DNA from 3 places in the Streptomyces sp. NPDC048185 genome. Region 3 is predicted to be linked to each of the others. Evidence: riboswitches for the same ligand, from Rfam matches in the RefSeq annotation. Region 3 holds a riboswitch; each other region holds the start of a gene.

Region 1 (9,696 bases), on a different contig from region 3:
GGAAGTAGTCGTCGGCGTCCACGAGGTCGTGCTCGCGGGTGTCGACGTTCTTCGCGGCGACCGCGATCCGCCGGAACGCCGTCTCCATGTCGCCGCGCGCCGCCCGCCCGTCGAGGCCGCGCCCGTAGGCGTAGCCGCCCCACACCGCGTACACCTCGGCGAGGTCCGCGTCGGAGCGCCAGTTGCGGGCGTCGATCAGCGGCAGCAGACCGGCGCCGTACGCGCCCGGCTTGGAGCCGAAGACGCGTGCCGTGGCCCGGCGCCGGTCGCCGTGCTCGGCGGTGTCCTCGTCGGCGTGGGCGCGGACGAAGTTCTGTGAGGCGGGCTCGTCCAGCTCCGCCACCGCCCGCACCGCGTCGTCGATCAGCCCGACCACGTGCGGGAACGCGTCCCGGAAGAACCCGGAGATGCGGACCGTGACGTCGACGCGCGGCCGGCCCAGCTCGGCCAGGGGCACGATCTCGAAGCCGGTGACCCGGCGCGAGGCGTCGTCCCACACCGGACGGCAGCCCAGCAGGGCCAGGATCTCGGCGATGTCGTCGCCCTGGGTGCGCATCGCGGACGTGCCCCACACCGTGAGGCCGACGGACTTCGGGTATGCGCCGGTGTCGCCCAGATAGCGCTGGATCAGCGAGTCCGCCAGGGACTGGCCGACCTCCCAGCTCAGCCGGGACGGGATCGCCTTCGGGTCGACGGAGTAGAAGTTCCGGCCGGTCGGCAGGACGTTGACCAGACCGCGGGTCGGCGAGCCGGACGGGCCCGCCGGGACGTAGCCGCCGTCCAGCGCCCGCAGGATGTGCCCGATCTCGTCCGTCGTCCGGGCGAGCCGCGGCACGACCTCCCGGCAGGCGAACTCCAGCACGGCGACCGCGTCGGGCAGTTCGGCGCCGAGCACGTCACGCACCAGGGCCGGTACGGCGGCCGCGTCCCACCCCTGGACCTCCATGCCCTCCGCGAAGCGCCGGCAGAGCTGCTCCAGGAGGTCGATCGCGTCGGCGGCGCTGCGGTTCGGGCCCTCGACCAGGTCCGTCAGCTCCACCGGCACCTTCACCGGAGCGCCGGGCTCGGCGAGCAGTTCCTTCTCCGCCAGCCCGAAGTGCGCGGCCAGCGCGGCCCGCAGACCGGGCAGCGCGTTCGCCTGCCCGCCCCACACCTGCGAGGCGCGCAGCACCGCCAGCACCAGGTTGACGCGCGGCTCGCCGACCGGACCGCCGCCCAGGACGTGCAGGCCGTCACGGATCTGCACGTCCTTGATCTCGCACAGATAGCCGTCGATGTGCATGACGAACTCGTCGAACGCGTCGTCGTCCGGCTGGTCGTCCACGTGCAGGTCGTGGTGGAGCTCGGCCGCCTTGACCAGCGTCCAGATCTGCGCCCGGACCGCCGGCGCCTTCGCCGGGTCCAGGTCGGAGACGAGCGCGTACTCGTCGAGCAGCTGCTCCAGCTTGGCCAGGTCGCCGTAGGTGTCGGCGCGGGCCATCGGCGGCACGAGGTGGTCGACCACCGTGGCGTGGCCGCGCCGCTTGGCCTGGGTGCCCTCGCCGGGGTCGTTGACGATGAACGGGTAGATCAGCGGCAGGTCGCCCAGCACCGCGTCCGGCGCGCACCCGGCACTCAGGCCGAGGCCCTTGCCCGGCAGCCACTCCATCGTGCCGTGCTTGCCCATGTGCACGACGGCGTCGGCGCCGAAGCTGTTCTCCAGCCACCGGTACGCCGCCATGTAGTGGTGGGACGGCGGCATGTCGGGGTCGTGGTAGATCGCGATCGGGTTCTCCCCGAAGCCGCGCGGCGGCTGGATCATGACGACGACGTTCCCGAACTGCAGGGAGGCCAGCACGATGTCGTCCCCGTCGACGTACAGCGAGCCCGGCGGCTCGCCCCACGCCTCGGTCATCGCGTCCCGCAGCTCCGGGTCCAGCTTCTCGAACCAGGCCCGGTAGTCGGCCAGCGGCACCCGCGCGGGCGCCGCGGCGAGCTGGTCCTCGGTCAGCCACTCGACGTCGTGCCCGCCCGCCTCGATGAGCCGGTGGATCAGCTCGTCGCCGCCGGAGGGGTAGTCGGTCAGCGAGTACCCCGCGTCCCGCAGCGCGTCCAGGACCCGGACCGCGGAGGCCGGGGTGTCGAGCCCCACCGCGTTGCCGACCCGGGAGTGCTTGGTCGGGTACGCGGTGAAGACCAGCGCGAGCTTCTTCCCGGCGTTCGGCTTGTGCTTGAGGGCCGCGTGCCGCACGGCGATCCCGGCGACCCGGCCGGCCCGCTCGGGGTCGGCCACGTAGACGGGCACGTCGTCCGGCCCCTGCTCCTTGAAGGAGAACGGAACCGTGATCAGGCGGCCGTCGAACTCCGGGATGGCCACCTGCATCGCCGCGTCCATCGGGGACAGCGCGGCGTCGGACGCCTCCCAGGCGGCGCGGGACGAGGTCAGGCAGAGCCCTTGCAGCACCGGCACGTCCAGGTCGGCCAGCGCGCCGATGTCCCACGCCTCCTCGTCACCGCCCGCCGAGGCCTGCGAGGCGTGCGTGCCGCCCGCGGCGAGGACGGTGGCGACCAGGGCGTCGGCCCGGCCCAGCAGCTCGTACAGCGCGGGGTCCGCGCCGCGCAGCGAACCGCAGTACACGGGCAGCGCGTTGGCGCCGCGCGCCTCGATCGCGTCGCACAGCGTGTCCACGAAGGCGGTGTTGCCGCTCAGCTGGTGGGCGCGGTAGAAGAGCACACCGACCGTCGGGCGGCCGGCCACGACGGTCCGGGAGCCGTGGACGCCGTACTCCGGCATCTTCCGCGGCTCGTCGAAGCCCTCGCCGGTCAGCAGCATCGTGTCCGACAGGAACCGGGCGAGCTGCGTGAGGTTGTCCGGCCCGCCCTCGACCAGATAGCGCAGCGCCTCCGCCACGACCCCGGCCGGCACCGACGACTCGGCCATCAGCTCCGCGTCCGGCACGGACTCCCCGCCGAGCAGCACGGTGGGGACGCCGGACGCCTTCAGCGCGGCGAGCCCGTCCTCCCAGGCACGCTTGCCGCCCAGCAGGCGCACGACGGCGATGTCCGCGCCCTCGACCAGCCCCGGCAGCTCCTCGCCCACGTCGACCCGGGTCGGGTTGCCGATCCGGTAGGCGGCGTCCGACGCGCGGGCCGCCAGCAGGTCCGTGTCGGCGGTCGACAACAACAACACTGTGCTCATGCGGGCGCTCCCGGTGGAATGAAGGGCAGTCCTTGTGGCGCGCCGGACTCGATGAGCCGCCACAGCGCGTCCGTGTCCGCGTGCTGTTCGATCAGGTCGCCGAGCCGGTCGAGCTGCTCCTCGCGCAGCGCGGCGAACGAGGTGTCGGGGGCCGGCACGAAGCGACGGCCCGCGGCGGCGGCCACCTCGCGCAGGAACGCCCGCCGGAAGCCGTCCGACTCCAGCGAGCCGTGCCAGTGCGTCCCCCAGACCTGGCCGACCCGGCAGCCGTCCAGGAAGGGCTCGCCGCCCACGATTTCGGCGACGCCGTGGTGGATCTCGTACCCCTCCACGTGCTCCCCGAGGGCCTCGCCGACGGGTCGCGTGAGGGTCTTCCCGCGGGCGAACCGCACCCGCACGGGCAGCAGTCCGAGCCCGTCCACGTGCCCGGCACGGGACTCGACCTCGTCCTCGATGTGCTCGCCGAGGAGCTGGAACCCGCCGCAGACGCCGAGCACGGGGCGGCCCTCGGCGGCCCGGCGCGCGATCGCCTCCGCGAGCCCCCGCTCCCGCAGCCACCGGAGCGCCCGCACGGTACCGCGCGTCCCCGGCACGACCACGAGATCGGCGTCGGCCAGCTCCTCCGGCCGGTCCACGAACCGCACCACGACACCGGGTTCGGCGGCCAGCGCGTCCACGTCCGTGAAGTTGGACATCAGCGGGACCGCGCAGACGGCGACCCGCAGCACGTCCTCGCCGACCGGCGGCGCGACGACCGACTCCCGCACCGTCCCGCGCAGGGACACCCGCAGCCCGTCCTCCTCGTCGATGCCGAGCCCGTGCCGGAAGGGCAGCACGCCGTACGTCCGCCGCCCGGTGAGGTCCCGGAGCATGTCGACGCCGGGCTCCAGCAGCGACACGTCGCCCCGGAACTTGTTCACGAGGAACCCGGCGACCAGCGCCTGGTCCTCGGGCGACAGCAGGGCCACCGTGCCGAAGAAGGACGCGAAGACGCCCCCGCGGTCGATGTCGCCGACGACGAGGACGGGGAGCCCGGCGCCCCGGGCGATCCCCATGTTCACGATGTCCGTCCGGCGCAGGTTGATCTCGGCCGGACTGCCCGCCCCCTCGCAGATCACCGCGTCGTACGTGCCCCGCAGCTCGGCCAGGCAGTCGAGGACCGTGCCGAGCAGCTGCCGCTGCCGCCCGCCGTGGTAACCGCGGGCGCTCATCTCCCCGACCGGCTTGCCGAGCAGCACGACCTGGCTGCTCTGCTCGCCGCCCGGCTTCAGCAGCACCGGGTTCATCAGCGCGGTCGGCTCGACGCGGCACGCCTGCGCCTGCATGGCCTGGGCCCGCCCGATCTCGGCGCCCTCGCGGGTGACGAAGGAGTTCAGCGACATGTTCTGCGCCTTGAAGGGCGCCACCTTGACGCCCCGGCGCACCAGCCAGCGGCAGATCCCGGCGGTGACGACGCTCTTGCCGGCGTCGGAGGTGGTGCCGGCGACGAGGAGGCCACCGTTCATGACGTACGTCCCTTCCTGCTGACCCCGCGGACGAGCAGCCGCGCGCCCGCGCACACGCCCAGCGCCAGCCAGCCCACGCGGCTCGACAGCCGCACCGCCCGCTCGATGTCGCCGGACCCGGCCCGGACGGCGCGTCCCGCCGCCCCGTTGAGCACCGGCCGGTGTTCGACCCGGCCGCCGTAGGAGAGCGTCCCGCCGAGCCGCACGCCCAGGGCGCCCGCGAAGGACGCCTCCACGGGCCCGGCGTTGGGGCTCGGGTGCTGCGCGGCGTCGGCACGCCAGGCCCGTACGGCACCCCGGGGATCGCCGCCGGCCACGGTGGTCAGGACGGCGGTCAGCCGGGCGCCCGGCCACCCGGCGAGGTCGTCGAGCCGGGCCGAGGCCCAGCCGTAGCGGCGGTACCTGGCGGACTTGTGGCCGACCATGGCGTCCAGCGTGTTCACGGCCCGGAAACCGAGCAGCCCCGGCACTCCGGCCACGGCGCCCCACACCAGGGCGCCCACGACCGCGTCGGAGGTGTTCTCGGCGACGGACTCCACGACGGCCCGCGCGATCCCGTCGGCGTCCAGCGCCTGCGGATCCCGCCCGCACAGGTGCGGCAGCCGGGCCCGGGCCGCCTCGACGTCCCCGGCCTCCAGCGCCCGCCCGACGGCGCGGGCCTCCCGGGCCAGCGAGGTCCCGCCCACGACGGCCCACGTGGCGGCGCCGGTCAGCGCGAGGGAGGCGGCGGGGGAGGGGCGGACGGCGCGCACGGCGGCGCTCCCCAGGACGACGGCGCCACCGGCGCAGACGGCGGTGTGCAGCGCGCCCCAGCCCCGGTGGTCACGCCACAGCACCCGTTCCACGGCGCCCGCGGCACGGCCGAACGCGGCGACCGGGTGCCCGCGGCGCGGATCGCCGAGGAGGAGGTCGCCGAGAAGACCGGCGGCGGCGCCGTACGCGAAGACGCGTTCGGCGCGCACGGCTCAGCCTGCCGTGCGGAGGGACGGCGGAAGTGCGTCTCGGGTGAGCCTGGAACGGCAGCCGCGCATGGCGATATGTCCTCACTCAGGGTGTCCACGCCCTGGTTCGACGAAATCGGCGGTGAGAGTTCCTGGCTCCCGGGACCGTACTCGCGTACTGCCCCGGTGACAGTGGCGGGACCGCGCCGGACTCGCACCGGCTTCCTCTCCTGCCGCCGTAATGGCTCCGGAAGTCCACCACGGCCCGCGAACACCCGTCAACTTGCTGTTGACCTGCAGCGGGGGAGTGTGCGGAGGCCCACACACGGGCGGTGTGCGCCGGCACGGAAAAAGCGCGGGGCGCGGGACGGTGGAGTCCGTCCCGCGCCCCGCGCACGATGTGCGCCCGGCGGTCAGGCGACGATCAGGTAGATGCCGTACGCCACCGCCGCCGCACAGGCCGCGAAGCAGGCGTAGGCACCGGTCACCGCGAGCACCGCGGAACCGCCCTGGGCGGCGGCCCGCTCCTGGCGGGAGAGGCCGACGACGCCGAGGGTGAACAGGGCCACCAGGGCCACGGTGGCCACGAGGCTGACGCCGAAGACGGAGCCGAGGGCTGCCCAGTCGATTGTCATGGCGGTTCTCTTCCTTCGTACCCGGACGCGGGCTCAGACGGTGGTGGCGGCCGACGGGGTCTTGGTGTCGGCGACGGCGGCCGGGGCCGCGACGGTGGCGGTGAGCTCCTCGCTCACGCCCGCGGGGGGCGGGGTCACGGCGGCGATCGCCGTGGTCACCACGCCGGCCGGCTCGGGCTCGCCGCCGCCGTTGACGTTGGTGTGGTCGACGACCTCGCGCCGGGAGATCCGCCAGATCGCGAAGCTGGAGGCGAGCAGGAAGACCGCGACGAGCGCCGTGCCCCAGTCCCCGAAGCCGCAGATCCACTCGGCGAGGGCGGCGACCAGGGCCGCGGCCGGCAGGGTCAGGCCCCAGGCGACGAACATGCGGGTGGCCGTGGACCAGCGGACCACACCGCCCTTGCGGCCGAGGCCCGCGCCCATGACCGCGCCGGAGACCGAGTGGGTGGTGGAGAGGGAGAAGCCGAGGTGCGAGGAGGCCAGGATGACCGTCGCGGCGCTGGTCTGGGCGGCGAAGCCCTGCTGCGGCTGGAGGTCGGTGAGGCCCTTGCCCATGGTGCGGATGATGCGCCAGCCGCCGAGGTAGGTGCCGAGCGCGATGGCCATGCCCGCGGACAGGATGACCCACACGGGCGGGTTCGAGCCGGGGGCGAGGGCGCCGCCGGCGATCAGGGCGAGGGTGATGATGCCCATCGTCTTCTGGGCGTCGTTGGTGCCGTGGGCGAGCGAGACCAGGCCGGCCGAGGCGATCTGCCCGGCGCGGTAGCCCTTCTCCGCGGCCTTGCCGTCGGCCTTGCGGCCGAGCGAGTACGTCAGCCGGGAGGCGAGCATCGCCGCGACACCCGCGACGATCGGGGCGGCGACGGCCGGCAGGAGCACCTTGGTGACGAGCACGTCGCCGTGGACGGCGCCGATGCCCGCCGAGGCGACGGCGGCGCCGATCAGGCCGCCCATCAGGGCGTGCGAGGAGCTGGACGGAAGCCCGACCAGCCAGGTCAGCAGGTTCCAGAGGATCGCGCCGACCAACGCGGCGAAGATGACCTCGGGACGGATGCCGGTCTCGTCGACGAGACCCTTGGAGATCGTGTTGGCGACCTCCACCGAGAGGAAGGCGCCCACAAGGTTCAGCACGGCGGACATGGCCACCGCGACCTTGGGTTTGAGTGCACCGGTCGAAATGGTCGTTGCCATCGCGTTCGCGGTGTCGTGGAAACCGTTCGTGAAATCGAACGCGAGAGCGGTTACCACCACAATCGCGAGGATCAGCGAGAAGCTTTCCATTTACCCAGGCAATCGTTCGAGGTCATTGGCGCGTCGAACGTAGGTAACCAGAGTGAACGGGAGATGAACTGGACCGGGCGTCATGGTGACCGGAAACGGGGTCGTGACCTCCGTGAACGCCTGCGCTGCGTGCCCGCGCCGGCGCTCTCCGGAGACGTGCCTGGCAGGATCGCCGCGGGGCGCCGGACCGCGGCGCGGTGAGGGGCGTCCGGGACGCCCGACGGGAGGCTTGGACTGTGACGGAATCGCGGGTCGGGCAGGTGTCCGGGGAGGAGTCCGAGGCCTGGGAGGCGCTCGTCGCGACGGCCCGGCGGACGGTGACCGACGGGCTGGTCGTCGGCACGTCCGGCAACGTCTCGGTACGGGTCGGCGACACGGTGCTGATCACCCCTTCGGGTGTGCCCTACGACCGTCTGGCCCCCGGCGACGTGACGGGCGTCGACCTCGGCGGCCGGCAGGTGCTCGGCACGCTGGTCCCGACCAGCGAGCTGCCCATGCACCTCGCCGTGTACCGCACCACCGACGCCCGCGCCGTCGTCCACACCCACGCCGTGCACGCGACGGCGGTCTCCCTGCTCGTCCCCGAGCTGCCGCTCGTCCACTACATGGCCGCCGCGCTCGGCGGCCCGGTCCGGGTCGCGCCCTACGCGACCTACGGCACCGACGAACTCGCCCGCGCCATGCTGGCCGCCCTCGCCGACCGCAGCGGCTGCCTCCTGCGCAACCACGGCACGATCACCTACGGCGACACGCTCGACCAGGCCTACGACCGCACCGCCCAGCTGGAGTGGATGTGCCGCCTGTGGCTGACGGCCTCCTCGGTCCCGGGCCGCACGCCGTCCCTGCTGACCACGGCCCAGCTGGACGAGGTGACGGAACGCCTGCGCGGCTACGGCCAGCCGACCTGACGGACCCCTGCCGGAGGGCTGTCCCTCGTCACACCGAGTGACGGGCACCCGCTGGGCAGCCCGGCGGCCGACCGGTGCGGGGGACCGTGGGGGCGCATGCGGAGGCGCCCCCTGGCCGCCGGGCGAGCGGCCCGCGCTCCACGGTGCCGGGCCCGGGTGCCGGTGCTCGGCGGCTGTGGGCAGCCCGGACGCGCGCCGTCCGTCGCGCCGGTCCGGCGGGCGGGCGCGCGTGCAGGGGCGTGGTGCGGGGCGTCCGTCGCCGGGCCGGGAGACGTCCGCCGCTCGGCGGCGCGGCGGTGGGTGCCGCACCGGACCGGCGGTCGGCGGTGCCGTGCCGTGGCACGTGCGTGGTGGTGGTGGGGGGGGAGCCACGGCGGCGGCCGGTCGTCGCCGGCACCGGCCGCGGCACGGAGCCCGGGGGTTACGGGGCGGCTTCGGGGGTACCGGCAGTCGAGCCGGTCCATGGTCCGGTCCGGCCGGGCGTCGTCACTCCGTGTCGTCCGCCCGCTGGCCGCCCACGGACTCCACCGGGAGACTGGCCCCATGCGCACTGTCACAGCAACGGCCGCCGCAGTCACCGCAGCCCTGGCGGCGGCCGGCGCAGCGAGCGTCGCCGCCGGCCGGCTGGCCAGCGACGCCGCGCTCAAGGCGCCCCCCGGCCGGCCCCTGCCCACCGAACCCCGGCTCACCGTGCACGGGACCGCCGCCGGGCAGATCACCCTCACCCGGGACCTCGCCGCGCTGCGCCCCGGCCGCTACGGCCTGGCGGGCGACGCGGCCCACGCGGTCGTCGGCCCCGTCCTGAGCAACGCGCAGCACGGCGCCGACACCGTCGTGCGCCGCCTGGAAAGCGTCACGCACGGCACCTTCGACACCGGTGACCGGGTCTGGCTCACCCCCAACCTGTACGTCGGCACTCCCGGCACCGCCCTCGGCCTGGACCACACCGAGGTCGACGTCCCCGGCGAACTCGGCCCGCTCCCGGCGTGGTTCGTGCCCGGCGCCCGCCCCACCTGGGTCATCGCCGTGCACGGCCTGGGCACCACCCGGGAACACGCCCTGAACCTCATGGCACCCCTGCACGGCCGGCACGTCCCGGTGCTGGCCGTCTCCTGCCGCGGCGACGCCGGCGCCCCGCCCTCGCCCGACGGCCTGCACCACTTCGGCGAGACCGAGTGGCACGACCTGGACGCCGCCGTCCACTACGCCCTCGACCACGGCGCCCGCAAGATCGTCCTGCTCGGCTGG
Region 2 (9,696 bases), on a different contig from region 3:
CGCGATGCGCGTCCGCAGCGCCGCCCAGCGCTCGGGCCAGGTGTGCTCGACGTCGTAGTGGTCGGGGTGCAGCACACCACGGGCGGTACGCGTCTTCTCCCAGGCCGGCAGCGGGCCGTTGCGCTCGGCGAGGTCGGCGGACGTCTCGTACGCGGCGAGCATGATGCGCTCGGCGATCCGGGTGGACAGAGCCTTGGCCTCGGGGGAGCCGAAGGGCAGGCGCAGCTGGAAGAAGACGTCCTGCAGGCCCATCGCGCCGAGGCCGACCGGGCGCCAGCGGGCGTTGGAGCGGCCCGCCTGCTCGGTCGGGTAGAAGTTGATGTCGACGACCCGGTCCAGGAAGGTCACGGCGGTGCGGACGGTGGCGTCCAGCCGCTCCCAGTCGATGTCGCCCCCGGTCACGAAGGCGCCCAGGTTGACCGAGCCGAGGTTGCAGACCGCCGTCTCCCCGTCGTCCGTGACCTCAAGGATCTCCGTGCAGAGGTTGGAGGAGTGGACGGTGTGGCCCGGCTCGGCGGTCTGGTTGGCGGTGCGGTTGGCGGCGTCCTTGAAGGTCATCCAGCCGTTGCCGGTCTGCGCGAGGGTGCGCATCATGCGGCCGTACAGCTCACGCGCCGGGAGGGTCTTCCTGGCCAGTCCCTTCGCCTCGGCCGCCCGGTAGGCCGCGTCGAACTCCGCGCCCCACAGGTCGACCAGCTCCGGCACGTCCGAGGGCGAGAACAGCGACCAGGGCCCGTCCGCGTCCACCCGGCGCATGAACTCGTCCGGCACCCAGTGCGCGAGGTTCAGGTTGTGCGTGCGGCGGGCGTCCTCGCCCGTGTTGTCCCGCAGCTCCAGGAACTCCTCGATGTCGGCGTGCCAGGTCTCCAGGTAGACCGCCGCCGCGCCCTTGCGCCGGCCGCCCTGGTTCACCGCGGCGACCGAGGCGTCCAGCGTCTTCAGGAACGGGACGATGCCGTTGGAGTGCCCGTTGGTGCCGCGGATCAGCGAACCCCGGGCGCGGACGCGGGAGTAGGCGATGCCGATGCCGCCGGCGTGCTTGGAGAGGCGGGCGACCTGGTGGAGGCGGTCGTAGAGGGAGTCCAGCTCGTCCTTGGGGGAGTCGAGGAGGTAGCAGGACGACATCTGGGCGTGCCGGGTGCCGGAGTTGAAGAGCGTGGGGGAGGAGGGCAGGTAGTCCAGGCGGCTCATCAGCCCGTAGAGCGCGGCGACTTCGTCCACCGACCTGCTCGTGTCGTCCTCGGCGAGCCCGGCGGCCACGCGCAGCAGGAAGTGCTGGGGCGTCTCGACGACCTTGCGGGTGTGCGGGTGGCGGAGGAGGTAACGGCTGTACAGCGTGCGCAGCCCGAAGTAGCCGAAGCGGTCGTCGGCGGCCGGGTCGGTCAGCGCGTCCAGGCGGGCCGCGTGCAGCCGGACGAACGCGGCGGTGCGGTCGGCGATCAGGCCCTCGCGGTGGCCGGTGGCGACGGACTCGGTGAAGGAGGTGACGCCCTGGGAGGCGGCCTCGGCGCGGATGCCGATGGTCAGCAGCCGGGCGGCCAGCCGGGAGTAGACCGGGTCCTCCGAGATCAGGCCGGCCGCGGCCTCCGTGGCCAGCTCCCGCAGCTCCGCCTCGTCGGCCCGCGCGGACCGGCCGCGCAGCGCGGCGGCGGCGACCCGCCCGGGGTCGGCGCCCCGGAGGTCCGCGGTGAGGTCGGTCAGGGTCCGCAGCAGGGCGGCACCGGGCCCGTCGGCCGCCTCGGCCACGGGGGTCGCAGAAGCCGTCGCAGCGGACGTGGAGACCGGGTCGGCTGGCGCGATGGTCACGTGGGGCACTCCCTCGCTCGGCACGGGGCCAGGCGGAGGGCAGGGGGCAGCTCACGAGCGCACGCGGCGTCGCGTCCACCGGCCCATTCCGCGAGGCCCGGACGTCGTGGCACCCGGACCGGGACGGCCGGGCGCACTGTCGGCAGGTCCTCGGACTGAAGCCCGTGCGCTCACGCGGATACGCGAACACGCACAAGTACACCGTTGCGGGACAGTTCCGGATTCTCACCGGATTCCCCTGCGGCGACAGCGAGCACGAGCATACATCTTGTGCCGGGTCTCGCCAGCACCCCCAGATGTTGTGCCGTGCCGGTGTCAGAGCGTCAGTTGATAGGTGAGCAGAGTGATGTCGTCGAGCTCCGGCAGCGGGTTCCAGTCGCGGCCGGGCGTGCGGGTGAAACCCAGGCGTTCGTAGAGCCGGTGGGCGGTGCGCATGGTCCGCTGGGTCGACAGCACGACGCGTGCGCAGCCCTCGACCGCCCGCGCGCGGTCGACACAGGACCGTACGAGGGCCTCGCCGACGCCGCGTCCCCGCGCGTCGTGGGCGACGGCGAGCATGCGTATCTCGGCCTCGCCGGGCCGGGCGATGTCGGCCATGGGGCCCCCGGACGGCACGAAGGTCACGCCGCCGAGGACGCGGCCGTCCGCCGTGGCGACCAGGAGCTCCGCGGCGGCGGCCCGCTCGGCCGCGTTCCGCAGTGCGCCGAGGTAGGGGTCGCTCTCACCGAGGTCGAGGAAGCCGTCGTGGAGATAGGCGTGGGCGGTGATGTCGCCGAGGGCCCCGTACTCGTCGGGTGACGCCGGCCGGATCGCGAAGTCCATGGGCCGAGTGTGCCCGACGGGCACGACGACGGGCCGCCGGATTTCTCCGACGGCCCGTCGCCCGCGGGGGGTCAGTGCGAGGTGCCCGCGGTGGCCGGGGGCAGCTCCGTCTGGACGCCGGGGTCGCCCGCGTCCGCCGTGTAGTCGCCCGGCTGGGTCTCGTCGACGCCGTCGGGCGCCTTGACGGCCTTCAGGACGAAGGTCAGGACCACGGTGACCAGGACGTTCAGCACGAACGCGGTGAGACCGATGTAACCGATCTCCCCGATGCCCGGGATCTCCTTCGAGGAGCCGCCGAAGTGCGCCTGCGTCGGCGAGGCGACCCCGTACGCGGCGGCCGTGCCGTAGACCATGCCGACCGCCCAGCCGGCGAGCAGGGCCCAGCGGTGGAACCAGCGGGTGAACAGGCCGCCCACCAGGGCCGGGAAGGTCTGCAGGATCCAGATGCCGCCCAGCAGCTGGAAGTTGATCGCGACCGTCTTGTCCATGCCGAGGACGAAGATCAGCGCGCCCACCTTCACCAGCAGCGACACCAGCTTGGAGACCTTGGTCTCCTGCTCCGGGGTGGCGTCCGGCTTGATGAAGTCCTTGTAGATGTTGCGCGTGAACAGGTTCGCGGCCGCGATCGACATGATCGCCGCCGGGACCAGGGCGCCGATGCCGATGGCCGCGAAGGCCACGCCCGCGAACCAGTCCGGGAACATGTCCTCGAACAGCTGCGGGATCGCCAGCTGACCGTTGCTCACCTTGACCCCCGCCGCGATCGCCATGAAGCCCAGCAGCGCGAGCAGGCCGAGCATCAGGGAGTACAGCGGCAGGATCGTGGTGTTGCGGCGGATCACCTCACGGCTGCGGGAGGACAGCGTCGCGGTGATCGAGTGCGGGTACATGAACAGCGCGAGCGCCGAGCCGAGTGCCAGCGTGGCGTAGGTCCACTGGCTCGCCTCGCCCGGCACCACCGCGCCGCGCGGCTTCCCGGTCGCCTCGTTGGTCTGGCCGAACGCCTCGCCCGCCTTGGCGAAGATGTCGTCGAAGCCGCCCAGCTTGATCGGGATGTAGATGATCGCCACCGCGATCACGATGTAGATCAGCGTGTCCTTCACGAACGCGATCAGCGCGGGGGCGCGCAGACCCGACGAGTAGGTGTACGCGGCCAGCACACCGAAGGCGATCAGCAGCGGCAGGTCCTTGACGAACCAGTTGGTGTCCTCACCGCCGCCGACGCCCATCACGTCCAGGACGGCCTGGATGCCGACCAGCTGGAGCGCGATGTACGGCATCGTGGCGAGGATGCCGGTGACGGCGACCGCGAGCGACAGGCCCTTGGAGCCGAACCGGCCGCGCACGAAGTCCGAGGTCGTCACGTAGCCGTGCTTGTGGGAGACCGACCACAGGCGGGGCAGGAACGTGAAGATGAGCGGGTAGACGAGGATCGTGTACGGCACCGCGAAGAAGCCGGACGCGCCCGCCGCGTAGATCGCCGCCGGGACGGCCACGAAGGTGTACGCCGTGTAGAGGTCGCCGCCCAGCAGGAACCAGGTGACCCAGGTGCCGAACGAGCGGCCGCCGAGGCCCCATTCGTCCAGGCTGTGCTCGTTCTCGGCCCGGCGCCAGCGGGCGGCCATGAAGCCCATCGCGGTGACGAGGACGAAGAAGAAGATGAAGACGGCGAGTGCGACGCCGTTCACGCCGTCGTTCACTTGGCACCGCCTTCCCGGCGGGCGCGCTGGTCACGCTGCCAGAGCTTGTACGCGAGCACCGTCAGCACGGTGGAGATCAGCACCCACGCCATCTGGTACCAGTAGAAGAACGGGATGCCGATGAGCGTGGGGTCGGTCTTGGCGTACGAGCCGACCCACAGCATGGCGACGAACGGTGCGACAAGACAGAGGGCGATGACGACGCGCACCGGCGTCACCGTCGGCCCTCTGTTCACTTCCGGGGCTTGTGACATGCGGTGGCTCCGTCCCCTCGCTGATCACCTGGTGCAGTGCGCACGAAAATGTAGGTGACGGCGTCGAGAGAGCGGAAGACCTCGTCCGCATATCGGTCCTCAACTGCAATGAAGCGTGCCGGGCGGGCACGGCGAGCCCTAGGGCCTGTCGTTTGGATCAGGTCGCGGGACAGCGGCGGTTCTTGTCAGCGCCGGTGAGCGGGGCCTGGTGCGTGCAGCTGCAAGGCGGAGGAGGGCGTCGACGCGGAGCGTCGGCAACCGACGACAACGCGGCAGATGCGCGTGCCAGGCCCCGCGTCTGCGGCTGATCCAAACGACAGGCCCTAGTCCTGAGGGCGCTTGAGGCGGGCCACGAACTTGTAGCGGTCGCCGCGGTAGACCGACCGCACCCATTCCACCGGCTGGCCCGTCCGGTCCAGCGAGTGCCGGGAGAGCATCAGCATCGGCAGGCCGACGTCGGTGCCCAGCAGGCCGGCCTCCCGCGGGGTCGCCAGCGAGGTCTCGATGGTCTCCTCGGCCTCGGCCAGGTGGACGTCGTACACCTCGGCGAGGGCCGTGTAGAGGGAGGTGTACTTCACCAGCGACCTGCGCAGGGCGGGGAAGCGCTTCGCCGACAGGTGGGTCGTCTCGATGGCCATGGGCTCGCCGTTGGCCATGCGCAGGCGTTCGATGCGCAGCACCCGACCGCCCGCCGTGATGTCCAGCAGCCCGGCGAGCCGCTCGTCGGCGGTGATGTAGCCGATGTCCAGCAGCTGCGAGGTCGGCTCCAGGCCCTGGGCCCGCATGTCCTCGGTGTACGAGGTGAGTTGCAGCGCCTGCGACACCTTGGGCTTGGCGACGAAGGTGCCCTTGCCCTGGATGCGCTCGAGGCGGCCCTCGACGACCAGCTCCTGCAGGGCCTGGCGCACCGTCGTGCGCGAGGTGTCGAACTCCGCGGCCAGCGTGCGCTCGGGCGGGACCGGCGTGCCCGGCGCCTGCGTCCGGGTCATGTCGAGCAGGTGCTTCTTCAGTCGGTAGTACTTGGGCACGCGCGCGGTACGGACGGTCGCCCCACCCTCGTTCTCCGCACTGCTGACGTCGGTGCTCATGCTCTGCCTTCCCGGCTCCGGGTGCCGAAGCGACCGACATCACCTATCGGCCACGGCTCACATCGTGGCACGGGTTGGTGCCGGGAGGATCCCGCACGCTCCGTGATCCCTTCTGTATACCTCCGAGGCCCCCGTTGGTCTAGTCCACCGCGCCGCCCGGCGCCGGTGGTACGTGCTCCGCGGACCGGTGCCGGCGCCTCGTCGGGCGGGAGTGGTACACCCGGCGCCGGTCCGTCCGATGTGTCGCTTGCGCAATGAAAGGTCCCTGCATATCTCGGTCCCATCACGGACGCCCGGAGCCCGCTTGAACACCCTTGACAGCCCTATTGGTCTGGGCCAAGCTCCCCGTACTGGTCTACACCATTGGTCCAGGTCCCGGCCCCATGGGCGGTCCGCGTCGACGAGCAACCGCGGGGAGGCAGGGGGGTTTTGTGGCATCCCTGAGGAGGGTGGCGTGAAGCGCAAGCTGATAGCCGCGATCGGTATCGCGGGCATGATGGTCTCGATCGCGGCGTGCGGGGGCGACGACGGCGGCGACGACGGCAAGAAGGCCGGGGCGGACGGCTACGCCGGCCAGACGCTGACCGTGTGGGTGATGGACGGTTCCTCGCCCGACCAGTGGCAGGCGGACCTCGCCAAGGAGTTCGAGGCGAAGACCAAGGCCAAGGTCAAGTTCGAGATCCAGAAGTGGAACGGCATCCAGCAGAAGCTGACCACCGCCCTCTCCGAGGAGAACCCGCCCGACGTCTTCGAGATCGGCAACACCCAGACCTCGGCCTACGCCAAGACCGGCGGCCTGGCGGACCTGAGCGACCTCAAGAGCGGCCTCGGCGCCGACTGGTCCGAGTCCCTCAACAAGTCGGCCGTCTTCGACGGCAAGCAGTACGCGGCCCCGTGGTTCGTGGTCAACCGCGTGGTCATCTACAACAAGAAGATCTGGGCGGACGCGGGCATCAAGGAGACGCCCAAGACCCGCGACGAGTTCTACAACGACCTCAAGACGATCGGCGAGAAGACCGACGCCGAGCCGATCTACCTGCCCGGCCAGAACTGGTACCACTTCGTGGGTCTGACCATCGGTGAGGGCGCCGAGCTGGTCAAGAAGGACGGCGACAAGTACGTCTCCAACCTGGCCGACCCGAAGGTCGCCGCCGCCACGGAGACGTACAAGAAGTTCCAGGCCCTGTCCAAGGCGCCCAAGGACAAGGACGAGGCCACCCCGCAGCAGGGCGAGATCTTCGCCAAGGGCAAGACCGGCGCCATCATCGGCATGGGCTGGGAGGCCGGCACGGCGATCACCGCCAACCCGGCGATCGAGAAGGACCTCGGCTACTTCACCATCCCCGGTGCCACGGCCGGCAAGCCCGAGGGCGTCTTCCTCGGCGGCTCCAACCTGGCCGTCGCCGCGGGCAGCAAGAAGCAGGAGCTGGCCAAGGAGTTCCTGAAGCTCGCCCTCTCCGACAAGTACGAGGGCGGGCTGGCCAAGGCCAACGGCGTCATCCCGAACAAGGAGTCGCTGCAGAACAACCTGCAGGGCAACGCCGCCGCCGAGGCCGCCGCGCCGGCCGCCGCGGGCGGTGACACCACGCCGCTGATCCCGGAGTGGGCCGCGGTCGAGAACGACCCCAACCCGATCAAGACCTACCTGACGGCCGTGCTGAAGGGGAAGTCCCCCGCCGAGGCCGCCGAGCAGGTCGAGGGCGAGTTCAACAAGCGCCTGGCGCAGCAGCAGTAACCCCGGGTGAGCCGGGGCGGGGGCCGGCACGCGACGGCCCCCGCCCCGGCTCGAGCTGGACAGGCCGAGAAGAAGAGAGACCGCGAGCATGACCGTGCAGACCGAACGGCCGCCCCGAGGCCCGTCGGACGTCCGCAAGGCGGACGGCGGAGACACCGGCCGGGCGAAACCGAGAGCCGCGTCCCGCGCCGGCGCGCTCGTCCCGTACCTGTTGCTGCTGCCGGCCTGCGCGGCCACTGTGCTGCTGCTCGGCTGGCCGCTGCTGAAGGACGGCCTGCTGTCCTTCCAGAACCTCAACATGGCGCAGCTGATCCAGCACGTCACCGAGTGGACCGGCGTCGACAACTACAAGGAGGTCCTCACCGGCGAGGACTTCTGGCGGGTCACCGTCCGCTCGATCCTCTTCACCGCGGTCAACGTCGCTCTCACCATGGTGGTGGGCGGCCTGATCGGCCTGCTGCTCGCCCGGCTCGGCAGGGTGATGCGGTTCGTGCTGATGATCGGCCTCGTGCTGGCCTGGGCCATGCCGGTGGTCGCCGCGACCACCGTCTACCAGTGGCTCTTCGCCCAGCGCTTCGGCGTCGTCAACTGGGTCCTGGACAAGCTCGGCTGGCACTCCATGGCCGACTTCAGCTGGACCGGCAGCCAGATGTCGACCTTCTTCGTCGTCACCGTGCTGATCGTCTGGATGTCCGTCCCGTTCGTCGCGATCAACCTGTACGCCGCGACCACCACCATCCCCGGCGAGCTGTACGAGGCCGCCTCCCTCGACGGCGCCGGCGTCTGGCGCAGCTTCACCACGGTCACCCTGCCGTTCCTGCGGCCGTTCCTCTACGCGACGACCTTCCTGGAGATCATCTGGATCTTCAAGGCGTTCGTCCAGGTCTACACGTTCAACGGGGGCGGCCCCGACCGTCTCACCGAGATCCTGCCCGTCTACGCCTACATCGAGGGTGTCGGCAACCAGCACTACGGCATGGGCGCCGCGATCGCGGTCCTGACCATCCTGATCCTGCTCGGCCTGACCGCCTACTACCTCAGGATCGTGCTCAAGCAAGAGGAGGACGAGCTGTGAAGCGCTCACTCTTCGGCCGCCTGTGGCCCAACGTCACGGCCGTCGTCCTGTTCATCGGCCTCGTCTTCCCCGTCTACTGGATGTTCGCCACGGCCTTCAAACCGACCGGCGACATCATCTCGGAGGACCCGGTCTGGTTCCCGACCGACATCACCTTCGAGCACTTCCGGACCGCGGTCGACGCCGACCACTTCTGGACGTACGTCACCAACTCGCTCGTCGTCACCGTCTGTGCGGTCGTCTTCTCGCTGATCATCGCGCTGGCCGGGGCCTTCGCCCTGGCGCGGATGCGGTTCAAGGGGCGGCGCGGCTTCATCGTCGGCTTCATGCTCGCCCAGATGGCGCCCTGGGAAGTCATGGTCATCGCCATCTACATGATCGTGCGCGACGCGTCGATGCTGAACAGCCTCGTCCCGCTCACGCTCTTCTACATGATGATGATCCTGCCCTTCACCATCCTGACGCTGCGCGGCTTCGTCGCCGCCGTGCCGAAGGAGCTGGAGGAGTCCGCGATGGTCGACGGCTGCACCCGCGCCCAGTCGTTCCGCCTGGTCATCCTGCCGCTGCTCGCCCCGGGCCTGATGTCCACCTCGATGTTCGGCTTCATCACCGCCTGGAACGAGCTCCCCCTCGTCCTGGTCGTCAACAAGGAGGCGGAGTCCCAGACCCTGCCGCTGTGGCTGACCAGCTTCCAGACCGTCTTCGGCGACAACTGGGGTGCGACCATGGCCGCCTCGTCCCTCTTCGCCATCCCGATCCTGATCCTCTTCGTCTTCCTGCAGCGCAAGGCCGTCAGCGGCCTGACCGCCGGCGCCGTGAAGGGATAACGCCATCCGATGACGACAATCGCCAGCGGCACCGACACGCTCACACGCGACGCGCTGACCGTCCTCCAGCCCGGTTTCACCGGCACCACCGCCCCCGACTGGGTGCTGCGCCGCCTCGGCGAGGGCCTGGCCTCCGTCGGCCTCTTCGGGCGCAACATCGCCTCGGACGAGCAGCTGGCCGCCCTCACCGCCCAGCTCCGCGCCGAGCGCGAGGACGTGCTGGTCGCCATCGACGAGGAGGGCGGCGACGTCACCCGTCTCGAGGTGCGCACCGGCTCCTCCTTCCCCGGCAACCTCGCCCTCGGCGCGGTGGACGACGTGGGGCTCACCCGGCAGGTCGCCGCGGAACTGGGCCGCCGCCTCGCGGCCTGCGGCGTGAACCTCAACTG
Region 3 (9,696 bases):
TTCTTCGCGGGCGGCGCCGACGGCTTCGTGATGTCGTTCGCCGTCGTCATGTTCGCGTTCGGCGGCACGGAGATCATCGGCGTCACGGCGGGAGAGGCCGAGTCCCCGGAGAAGACCATCCCGAGCGCGGTCAACTCCATCCCGCTGCGCATCATCCTCTTCTACGTCCTGACCCTCGCGGTGATCATGTCGATCACCCCCTGGCAGGACATCGACGCGTCGGGCAGCCCCTTCGTCGAGATCTTCGCCGGCGTCGGGCTGAAGTCCGCGGCCGCCGTCCTCAACCTCGTCGTCCTCACCGCCGCCCTGTCGGCGATCAACAGCGACATCTTCGCCGCGGGCCGCACGATGTTCGGCCTCGCGGAGCGGCGCCAGGGCCCCGCGGTCATGCTGCGGGTCACCCGCAACGGCGTGCCGTGGGTGACCACCCTGGTCATGATCGGGGCCCTGCTGCTCGGCGTGCTGATGAACGTCCTCATGCCCGGCAGGATCTTCCTGATCATCTCCTCGATCGCGACGTTCGCCACCGTCTGGGTCTGGCTGATGATCCTGCTGACCCACGTCAGGGCGCGCAGGACGATGACCGCCGAGGAGCGGGCGTCGCTGAGGTTCCCCGTGCCCTTCTGGCCCTACGGCCAGATCGCCGCCATCGTCTTCATGGCCGCGGTCATGGTGCTGCTCGCCTTCGACTCGAGCACCCGGATCGCCCTGGTCGTCGGCGCGGTGTGGCTGGCGCTCCTCGGAGGCGTCCACGCCCTGTGGGTCCGGCCGCGGCGTACCGGCCCGGGGCCGGTCTCCGCCACGGAGCGGACGGCCGGCGCGCTCCGGGAGGGTGACCCGGAGGGCCTGGAGGAACAGGCGTGACCACCGCGGTGACCCCGCGGAAGGCCCGGCGGCCGTCCCGGGCGCCGGGCGTTCACCTTGCCGGTGCCGCCGTCGGCCCCGCCACGACGTCCGGCCGGCTCGCCGCGGGCCACGTCGCGGGCGGGCGGAGCGTCCGCGGCCGATGAACGCGCGGACCGCATGCGCTCGCTACACATCCGTGACCCGGAACTGTGGCCTCCATCACAGTCAGGTGTGATCTTGCCTGGTGAGATCACCGAATGCTCGGTTCTCTCATCCGTCTCCTGCCCTTCTGGGTCCGGGAGCCCCTGCTCATCGCGGTCGGATCCGTTTTCGGCGTGCGCATCATGTACCTCGCCGTCGAGGAGCGCGACTGGGTGCCGGCCGGGATCGGCACGGTGTTCCTGGTGGGCACCGCGATACGCGTCCACATGGTCGTCAAGGCCGTGCGCGCCCGCCGGAATCCGAGCCCGGCGCCCGCCGCGGACGAGGCGGCGGCCCACGCTGATGCGCAGCCGCAGCCGCAGCCGCAGCCGCAGCCGCAGCCGCAGGTTCAGGCCGCGGCGGGGCAGCCTCCCGCCCCGGCCGCTCCGGAGAAGGAACCCAACGCGTGGGGCCAGGCCGTCGCGGCCGTGGCCGTGTTCGCGGCGCTCGGGGCCGCGCTCTGGCTCGGCCCGGAACTGCTGCCCTCCGACGACGGCAGCACGCCGCAGGCCGCCTCGTGCTCGAGCGGGGAGGACGAGGAACTGCCGAGCGCCTACGCGAAGACGCCCCACCCCGTGACCGGCGACGAACTGTGCAAGGCACTCAACCGGACCGACCTGGCCCAGCTCCTCGGCACGCCCGCGGAGACCGCGACCGTGGCATCCGGCACGAGCAACACCGCCCCCCTGACCGGCGGGAACGTCGCCCAGCCGGAGGCCGAGGTCCAGTTCGACACGTACACCGTGAACGTGTCGGCCACGTACAACGAGCTGTCGATCGCGCAGTACGTGAAGCTGATGAAGTTCGGTGGGGAGACGGACGTCAGGACGCTCTCGGTCCTCGGCCGGCCCGCGGTCCTCTCCTCGGACCACACCATGAAGATCGAGATCAATCTCGGGGGCGGCTCCTCCGGCGGCCCGGTCGAGGAGGGCCCCCTGGCCAGGACGCTGACCGTGGCCTTCGACGGGAAGGACCGGGGCGGCTACTACGACATCACCGTGTGGAGCGCCTCCGGCGCCCTGCCGGACGACAGCGCCCTCCTCGGCATCGCCGAGAAGGTCCTGCCGACGATCCCCGGACGGTCCGTGTGACGAGGAGCCCGGAGGCCGGCGGCGACGACGCGTGACGGAGAGCGCGCGTCGCCCCCCCGGCGCCGGGCTGCTCCCGAAGCGGAACCACGGGGCGGCCCGACCGGAGCCCCGGTCTCCGGGACGACCGGTGCGGCGGGCGGCGGGCCGCCACCCGCTTCGCTCATCGCGGCCGGCTCGTCCCGGCCTCCGGCAACGGCGGCTCCGCCGGCAGGGCTTCCCGGTGCCGGCGGGGGGACACCGGCCGCACCTGATAGCAGAAGGGCCGTCATCCGGTGGGCCGTGCCCGGAAGAATGACCCGATTTCCTCCGCAACGGAGCTATCCGGCCAACCTCCCGCCGTTTCCCACACCCGGACAACCGAGCCCCCGGCCCGCCCCTCTCACAGCGCGGGCACAGCAACCGCCCCTCGCACGGCCGGCTCTGCGGCTGTCCTCGCCGACACACCGTGCCGCCCGCCGTCTGTCTCCTTCTCACAGCACCCGGAGGACGAGGGAACGATGACCAGAACGCGCACCACCCGGCTGCGGCGTCCGCTGCTCGCGGGCACCACGGCCGTCGCCGCCCTGGCCGTGACGGCCGGGCTCGTCGCCGCCACGTCGGAGCCGGCGAAGGCCGCGACCGGGCCCAAGCTCAGCCTGATCGCCGCGACCGGCTCGCTCACGCTCACCTCCTGGAAGGAGGACCCGGGCGTCTACCTCGACCTCGGCACCTACCTCACCGCCGAGGGCACGCCGCTGGAGCTGAAGGTGACCCGGAAGTCCTACAAGGACCCGGTGACCGTCACGCAGACCGTGTACGAGGGCGGCAAGGCCAGGACCAGGACCCTGCCCAAGGGCACGGTGAAGGACTTCTCGGGCCTGCCCGGCTTCGCGGAGATCACGGTCACCGACAAGGCGGGCAAGAAGGTCCTCGGCCGGACCGAGGACTTCTGCCCGAACAACGCCAGCGGACGGGTGCGCCCCGACGCGCCCGCCACCTCCAGGTATCCGGAGAGCTGCCCCACCAACCCGTTCACCCTCGGTTCGGTGTGGGGCGTCGAGAAGGGCTGGGCCGCCAACACCTACGGGGGTTCGTACAGCAACCCGGTCAAGCTGGCGGCCGGTACGTACACCGCCAAGGTCGGGGTCGCCAAGAAGTACCGCGACCTCTTCGGCATCGCCGACAAGCCGGCCACGGTGAAGGTCACCGTGGAGGAACGGAGCTATGAGGACGAGGAGGGCGTCGCCGTGCCGGCGACCCGTTCCGCGTGGTCCGCGGGGGCCGGCGAGCACGCCGGGCACGACGCCGGCCACCAGGCGCCGTCCGGGCACGCGGGCCACGGCCCGGGACACGCCCCGACCCCCGCCCAGGCCGCCGCGCCGGTGACGAGCGGCGCGGGCCCCTCGTACAACGTGGGCCACGGACCGCTGAAGGCGGCGCCCCCGGCCCTGCCCTGGGCGGTGAAGAAGGAGCAGGCCGCACGCTCCCTGCGGACCGGCGACACGGCCGGGCAGACCGACGGCTCGCGCAGGGCGCCCGCGCTGAAGCCGCTGTCGAAGCGCCCCGCCGGCGAGGCCTCCGTCCCGGACGTCCCCAAGCCCGACCTGCGCTCGCTGCCGGCCTACGGGATCGTCATCAGCGACGGTGAGGAGGACGTCCCCGGCAAGGACTACCTGGCCTTCAGCGCGAACGTGTGGAACGCCGGCCCGGCGCAGCTGGTGGTGGACGGCTTCCGTTCGCCCGGCAAGGCCAAGATGGACGCCTACCAGTACTTCTACGACGCCAAGGGCAAGCAGGTCGGCTACACCCCGACCGGCACCATGGAATGGGACCCGCGCCCGGGCCATGTGCACTGGCACTTCACCGACTTCGCCAGCTACCGGCTGCTGAAGGCCGACAAGAAGGAAGCCGTGCGCAGCGGCAAGGAGGCCTTCTGCCTGGCCAACACCGACGCGATCGACTACACGGTGAAGAACGCCAACTGGCACCCGTACAACACCGACCTGTCGACCGCCTGCGGCCAGGAGAACTCGATCTCCGTCCGTGAGGTGCTGGACGTCGGCTCCGGGGACACGTACACCCAGGACCTGCCGGGCCAGTCCTTCGACATCACCCAGGTGCCCAACGGCATCTACTACATCCAGGTGCTGGCCAACCCGGAGAAGCGACTGAAGGAGACCAGCCTCGACAACAACAGCGCACTGCGCAAGATCGTGCTGGGCGGCAAGCCGGGCAAGCGGACGGTGACCGTGCCGGCGCACGACCTGGTGAACGCGAACTGACCGGACGCCAGACGGAGCACCGACACGGTGCACAGGGCCGGCGGCCGCTCTCGGCGGCCGCCGGCCCGAGACACCGGACGCGCCCTACCGGCGGTACCCCAGGACCGTCATCATCCCGCTCTCCGAGTGGTACTGGTTGTGGCAGTGCAGCATCCACAGCCCCGGGTTGTCGGCGTCGAAGTCGAGCACCAGCTTGCGGTGCGGGAGGACCACCGCGGTGTCCTTGCGCGCGCCCAGCCCGTCCAGTCCGGCGATGGCGAAGGTGTGCCCGTGCAGGTGCATCGGATGCCACATGTCCGTGGCGTTGACGAGGGTGAGCCGTACCCGTTCCCCGGCGCGCACCGCGCGGCGCTGCTCCACGGAGTAGGCCTCGTGGTCGAAGCCCCAGTCGTACCTCTCCATGCCGCCGGTGATCCGGATGCGCATCTCGCGGTCGGGTTCGCGATCGTCCAGGGCCACGGAGTCGTCGGGGACGAGACGGCGCGCGGGGACGGTCCTGCCGTCGAGCTCGTCCGGGCGGACGTCCGCGGGCGGGAGATTTCTGTTCCCCTTGCCGGTGCGCAGGACGGCGAGGGCGCTTCCCTCCTTCCCCTCGGGGAGCGCGACCAGGGGGAAGACGCCGTCGCGGGCGGTGATCAGGACGTCGTACCGCTCCGCCATACCGACGAGCAGGGCATCGGTGCGCGTGTGCTTCACCGGATAGCCGTCGGTGTGGGTGACCGTCATCTCGTGGCCGCCCAGCGCGACCCGGAACGCCGTCTCGGCACCGGCGTTGATGATGCGCAGCCGGACGCGGTCGCCGGGACGGCACCGGAACACCTCGGGACGACCGGGCAGGCGCCCGTTGACCAGGTGGTACGGGTGGGCGACGCTGCCGCCCCCGCCGTGCAGCATGCGGCTGTAGGACGTGCGCAGCACCCGGGAGGGACCCGCCGGTCTTACGGCCGGCGAGGGCAGCGCCGTCGCCGGCCGGGCGGGGCTCCCGCCGCGGCCCGGCCCCATGGCCATGTGCCCCCCGTCCGCCGCGGCACCGGGCCTGAGCTGGTCCAGGACCTCCTCGGGGGTGGAACCCTCAACGCCGTCGACCCAGTCGTCCAGGACGACGATCCACTCCTTGTCGTAGGACAGCGGTTCGCGCGGGTCGTCGACGACGAGCGGCGCGTACAGGGCCCGGTCGGCCTGCACGCCGACGTGGGAGTGGAGGAGATACGTTCCCGGCTGTCCGGCGGTGAAGCGGTAGCGGAAATCGGACCCGGGACGGATCGGCGCCTGGGTGAGATCCGGAACGCCGTCCATGTCGCAGCGCAGCCGCACCCCGTGGCAGTGCAGGGTGGTGCCGGCCGGCAGCCGGTTGGCGAGCGTCATGTCGAGCACGTCGCCGGCGGTGACACGGACCAGGGGGCCCGGCAGCGCCTCGTCGTACGCCCAGCTCGGCACCGACCGACCGCCGAGGTCCAGGGTCGTCTCGGCGGCGGTGAGCCGGTACGTGCGCACCGGACCGGCCCCGCGTCTCCGCTCGGCCGCGAGGACTTCCGGGTCGGAGGGATTGACGTAACCCGGGGGCCCGGCCGGAACGAAGGCCGTCCCGACGGCCGCTCCCCGAGGACCGGGGCTCGGTCCGGAGCCGGAGCCCGTGCAGGCTGCCAGGACACCCGCACCGGCAGCGGCGAACGGGGCGCGGAGCAGGGTACGCCGAGAAGGTGTGAACATGTCTGAATGAGACACGCCGGATGATCGAACAGCCCGTCGATGCGGCCGAATGCCTGATCCGGCGGTGGTGGATTCCACCGTCAGGCGGAGGGCCACGGACGACGTGCCCGCCTCCTCCGCGGGTCGGCGCGCCGCGCTCGGCCGGCCGCCGGGGCCGGGCGCGGGCCGTCGGCTGTTTCCGGTGCCGGCCGCCCGCCGGGCAGCCACGGGGCCTTGGTAGCCTCTCAGGGCCAGTCGAGCCACATCCGAGGCCAGGGAATCCGGTGCGAATCCGGAACTGACGCGCAGCGGTGAGGGGGACGGGCGGGGCACGAAGCCACTGGGAGACCGGGAAGGCGCCCCGACCGGACGAACCCGAGTCCGAAGACCTGCTGGCACCTCCGCACCCCGGCGCGGAGGGACGTCCGCAGGCCAGGCTCCGCGTACGAGCCCCGACCCCGAAGGCATGCCCGTGCTCCGCACCTCCCTCCTGCTCCGCGCTCCGGCCGTTCTCCGTGCTCCGGCGCTTCTCCTCTCGTCCGCCCTGCTGCTCACCGCCTGCGGTTCCTCCGGCGAGGGCGACGCGAAGTCGCACCAGACCCCCGGCGCCGGCTTCCCCGTCACCCTGGACAACTGCGGTCACGAGGTCACCCTGACGTCGGCCCCGAAGCGCGCCGTCTCCCTCGACCAGGGCACCACCGAGATCCTGCTCGCGCTCGGCCTCGCCGACCGCATGGCCGGAACGGCCACCTGGACCGACCCGGTCATGAAGGGCCTGGAGAAGGCGAACGCGACCGTGCCCCGGCTCGCCGACGACAACCCGTCCTTCGAGAAGGTCCTGGACGCCGAACCCGACTTCGTCACCGCCTCGTTCGTCTCCACCCTCGGCACGGGCGGGGTCGCCACCCGCGACCGGTTCGAGAAGCTGGGTGTGCCGGCCTACGTCTCCCCGTCCGACTGCTCGGCGGGCAAGGACAACGGCAGCGGGGGCGACGGATCGCGCAGCGAGCCGCTCACTCTCGACGTCGTCCACGGAGAGATACGCGACCTGGCCCGCGCGTTCGGCGTCCGCGAGCGCGGCGAGGAGCTCGTCGCCGACCTGCGCAGGAGGGTGAGCACAGCGACCGCGGGACTGCACGCCTCGGACGTCTCCCTCATGTACTGGTTCGCCAACTCCCAGTCGCCCTACCTGGCCGGCTGCTGCGGCGCGCCGGGCGCCATCACCCGCGCGGTCGGCGCGCGGAACGCCTTCGCCGACACCCATGACGAATGGCCCCAGATCAACTGGGAGACCGTCGCCGACCGCGACCCCGACGTCATGGTGATCGGCGACCTGACCCGCAAGCAGCAGACCGCCGAGACCGCCGAGGCGAAGATCGAGTTCCTGGAGAGCAACCCCGCCACACGCAACCTCACCGCGGTGAGGAAGAAGCGGTACGTCCTGCTCAGCGGGCAGGCGATGAACCCGTCCATCCGGACGGTCGAGGGGATCGAGAAGGTCGCGGCCGGGCTGCGCGACTTCGGGCTCGCCGAGTGAGCGCCCGTACCCTGCTGCAGACGGGCGGTGGCCTGGCGGCGCTGCTCGCGTCGATCGCCGCGGCCGTGACGATCGGGCCGGCCGACATCTCCGCCGGCGACGTGTGGGCCGCCGCCGCGGCCCACCTCGGACTCGGCGAAAGCACGCTGGCGCCGCTGCGGGACTCGATCGTGTGGAACCTGCGGATGCCGCGCACCCTCCTCGCCGCCGTGTGCGGGGCCGGACTCGCGGTGTGCGGGGCGGTCATGCAGTCGCTGCTGCGCAACCCGCTCGCCGACCCCTTCGTCCTCGGGGTCTCCTCCGGCGCGTCCACGGGAGCGGTCGCCGTGGTCGTGCTGGGAGTGGGCGGGGGAGCGGTGTCCCTGTCCGCGGGCGCCTTCCTCGGCGCCCTGATCTCCTTCGCCCTGGTGCTGCTGCTCAGCCACATCCTCGGCGGCACCAGCGACCGGGTCGTGCTGTCCGGCGTGGCGGCCATGCAGTTGTTCTCCGCGCTCACCTCGTTCGTCGTCCTCACCTCCGCGGACGCCGAGACCACCCGAGGCGTGCTGTTCTGGCTGCTCGGCTCGCTCACCGGCGCCGACTGGGGACAGGTACTGCTCTGCGCCACCGTCCTGGCCGTGGTCCTGGCCGTCTGCCTCGGGTACGCACGCACGCTCGACGCGTTCGCCTTCGGCGACGAGGCAGCCGCCGGGCTCGGGGTCCGCGTCACCCGCGTCCGCCCGGTCCTCCTCACCTCGACCGCGCTCCTCACCGCCGCTCTGGTGAGCTGCGCGGGCGCGATCGGCTTCGTCGGCCTGGTCCTCCCGCACGCCACCCGCGCCCTCACCGGCTCCGGGCACGCCCGCCTGCTGCCGGTCACGGTGCTGACCGGAGCGGTCTTCCTGGTCTGGGTGGACACCCTCGCCCGCACCGTCCTCGACCCTCAGGAGATCCCGGTGGGCGTCGTGACGTCCCTCATCGGCGTCCCGGCGTTCGTGGCCGTCCTCTACCGCGGACGGGGGCGAGCATGACCGGCCTGCACGCGGACCGCGTCGGACGCCGCATCGGCGACAAGGTCGTCGTCGACGACGTCACCCTCACCCTGCGCCCCGGCGAGACCGTCGGCCTGCTCGGCCCCAACGGCTGCGGAAAGACGACCCTGTTGAGGCTTCTGGCCGGCATCCTGGCCCCCACCGGCGGAGTCGTGACCCTGGACGGGCGCCCGCTGACCGAGGCCGGCCGCCGCGCCACCGCCCGCCGGATCGCCACCGTCGAGCAGCACGCCCAGACCGGGACCGAACTGACCGTCCGGGACGTCGTCGCCCTCGGCCGCATCCCGCACCGCCGCCCCTGGACCCCGCCGACGAAGGCCGACGCGCGAGCCGTCGCACAGGCCCTGCAGCGCGCCGGACTGACCGACCGGGCCGGGCAGTCCTGGCACACCCTCTCCGGCGGCGAACGCCAACGCGCCCAGATCGCCCGCGCGCTCGCCCAGGACCCGCGCGAACTCCTCCTCGACGAACCCACCAACCACCTCGACATCCAGCACCAGCTCGAGCTCATGGAACTGATCGCGAGCCTGCCCGTCACCACAGTGATCGCCCTGCACGACCTCAACCTCGCCGCGATGTACTGCGACCGTGTCCTCGTCCTGCGCGACGGCCGCGCGGTCACCGAGGGCACCCCGGCCGAGGTCCTCACCCCTGCCCTCATCGAGCACGTCTACGGCGTCCACGCCGAGGTCACCCACGATGCCGGGCACCCCGTGATCCGCTTCCGGCGCCCGGCCGCCCGGGACGCATCCCGTTCGAAAGGGAGTGTGACGAGCGATGCCTCGACGGCGCCCTGAAGCAGCCGGCACCGACCGCGCCTGGACCGCACCGGCACCGTGCCGCGTCGTCGTCTGCCGGGACTGCTGCTGCGGTACTCCGAAGGTCACCGGTACGGATCACGACCGGCAACTCGCACGCCTGGCCGAGGAGGTGCCCGTCCGTGTCTCCGACTGCCTCGACGTGTGCGAGCACGCCAATGTGATCGTCGTCCAGCCCTCCGCCGCGGCCCGGGCCGCGGGGGCCCGCCCGGTCTGGCTCGG

Evidence for each region. Region 3 has a riboswitch for cobalamin ahead of ACGF3H_RS32320 (ABC transporter substrate-binding protein). Riboswitches for the same ligand answer to the same signal wherever they lie in the genome.
Region 1: linked by a shared signal. The riboswitch ahead of ACGF3H_RS00335 (cobalamin biosynthesis protein) and the one ahead of ACGF3H_RS32320 (ABC transporter substrate-binding protein) in region 3 are both predicted to bind cobalamin.
Region 2: linked by a shared signal. The riboswitch ahead of ACGF3H_RS27245 (ribonucleoside-diphosphate reductase subunit alpha) and the one ahead of ACGF3H_RS32320 (ABC transporter substrate-binding protein) in region 3 are both predicted to bind cobalamin.

The regions. Positions count from the first base shown of each region.
Region 1 covers NZ_JBIDAN010000001.1:61,036-70,731, reverse strand. Annotated here, with positions in the region: gene cobN (cobaltochelatase subunit CobN) at 1-3,178, opposite strand, end outside; gene ACGF3H_RS00340 (cobyric acid synthase) at 3,175-4,683, opposite strand; gene ACGF3H_RS00335 (cobalamin biosynthesis protein) at 4,680-5,645, opposite strand; cobalamin riboswitch at 5,750-5,900, opposite strand; gene ACGF3H_RS00330 (hypothetical protein) at 6,038-6,259, opposite strand; gene ACGF3H_RS00325 (inorganic phosphate transporter) at 6,293-7,540, opposite strand; gene ACGF3H_RS00320 (class II aldolase/adducin family protein) at 7,777-8,448, shown strand; gene ACGF3H_RS00315 (alpha/beta fold hydrolase) at 8,992-9,696, shown strand, end outside.
Region 2 covers NZ_JBIDAN010000010.1:196,214-205,909, reverse strand. Annotated here, with positions in the region: gene ACGF3H_RS27245 (ribonucleoside-diphosphate reductase subunit alpha) at 1-1,806, opposite strand, end outside; cobalamin riboswitch at 1,930-2,086, opposite strand; gene ACGF3H_RS27240 (GNAT family N-acetyltransferase) at 2,122-2,628, opposite strand; gene mctP (monocarboxylate uptake permease MctP) at 2,700-4,328, opposite strand; gene ACGF3H_RS27230 (DUF3311 domain-containing protein) at 4,325-4,582, opposite strand; gene ACGF3H_RS27225 (GntR family transcriptional regulator) at 4,906-5,670, opposite strand; gene ACGF3H_RS27220 (extracellular solute-binding protein) at 6,125-7,405, shown strand; gene ACGF3H_RS27215 (sugar ABC transporter permease) at 7,494-8,480, shown strand; gene ACGF3H_RS27210 (carbohydrate ABC transporter permease) at 8,477-9,307, shown strand; gene ACGF3H_RS27205 (glycoside hydrolase family 3 protein) at 9,317-9,696, shown strand, end outside.
Region 3 covers NZ_JBIDAN010000015.1:25,919-35,614, forward strand. Annotated here, with positions in the region: gene ACGF3H_RS32300 (amino acid permease) at 1-864, shown strand, start outside; gene ACGF3H_RS32305 (DUF6215 domain-containing protein) at 1,104-2,138, shown strand; gene ACGF3H_RS32310 (lysyl oxidase family protein) at 2,636-4,399, shown strand; gene ACGF3H_RS32315 (multicopper oxidase family protein) at 4,484-6,109, opposite strand; cobalamin riboswitch at 6,324-6,500, shown strand; gene ACGF3H_RS32320 (ABC transporter substrate-binding protein) at 6,555-7,625, shown strand; gene ACGF3H_RS32325 (iron chelate uptake ABC transporter family permease subunit) at 7,622-8,635, shown strand; gene ACGF3H_RS32330 (ABC transporter ATP-binding protein) at 8,632-9,453, shown strand; gene ACGF3H_RS32335 ((2Fe-2S) ferredoxin domain-containing protein) at 9,434-9,696, shown strand, end outside.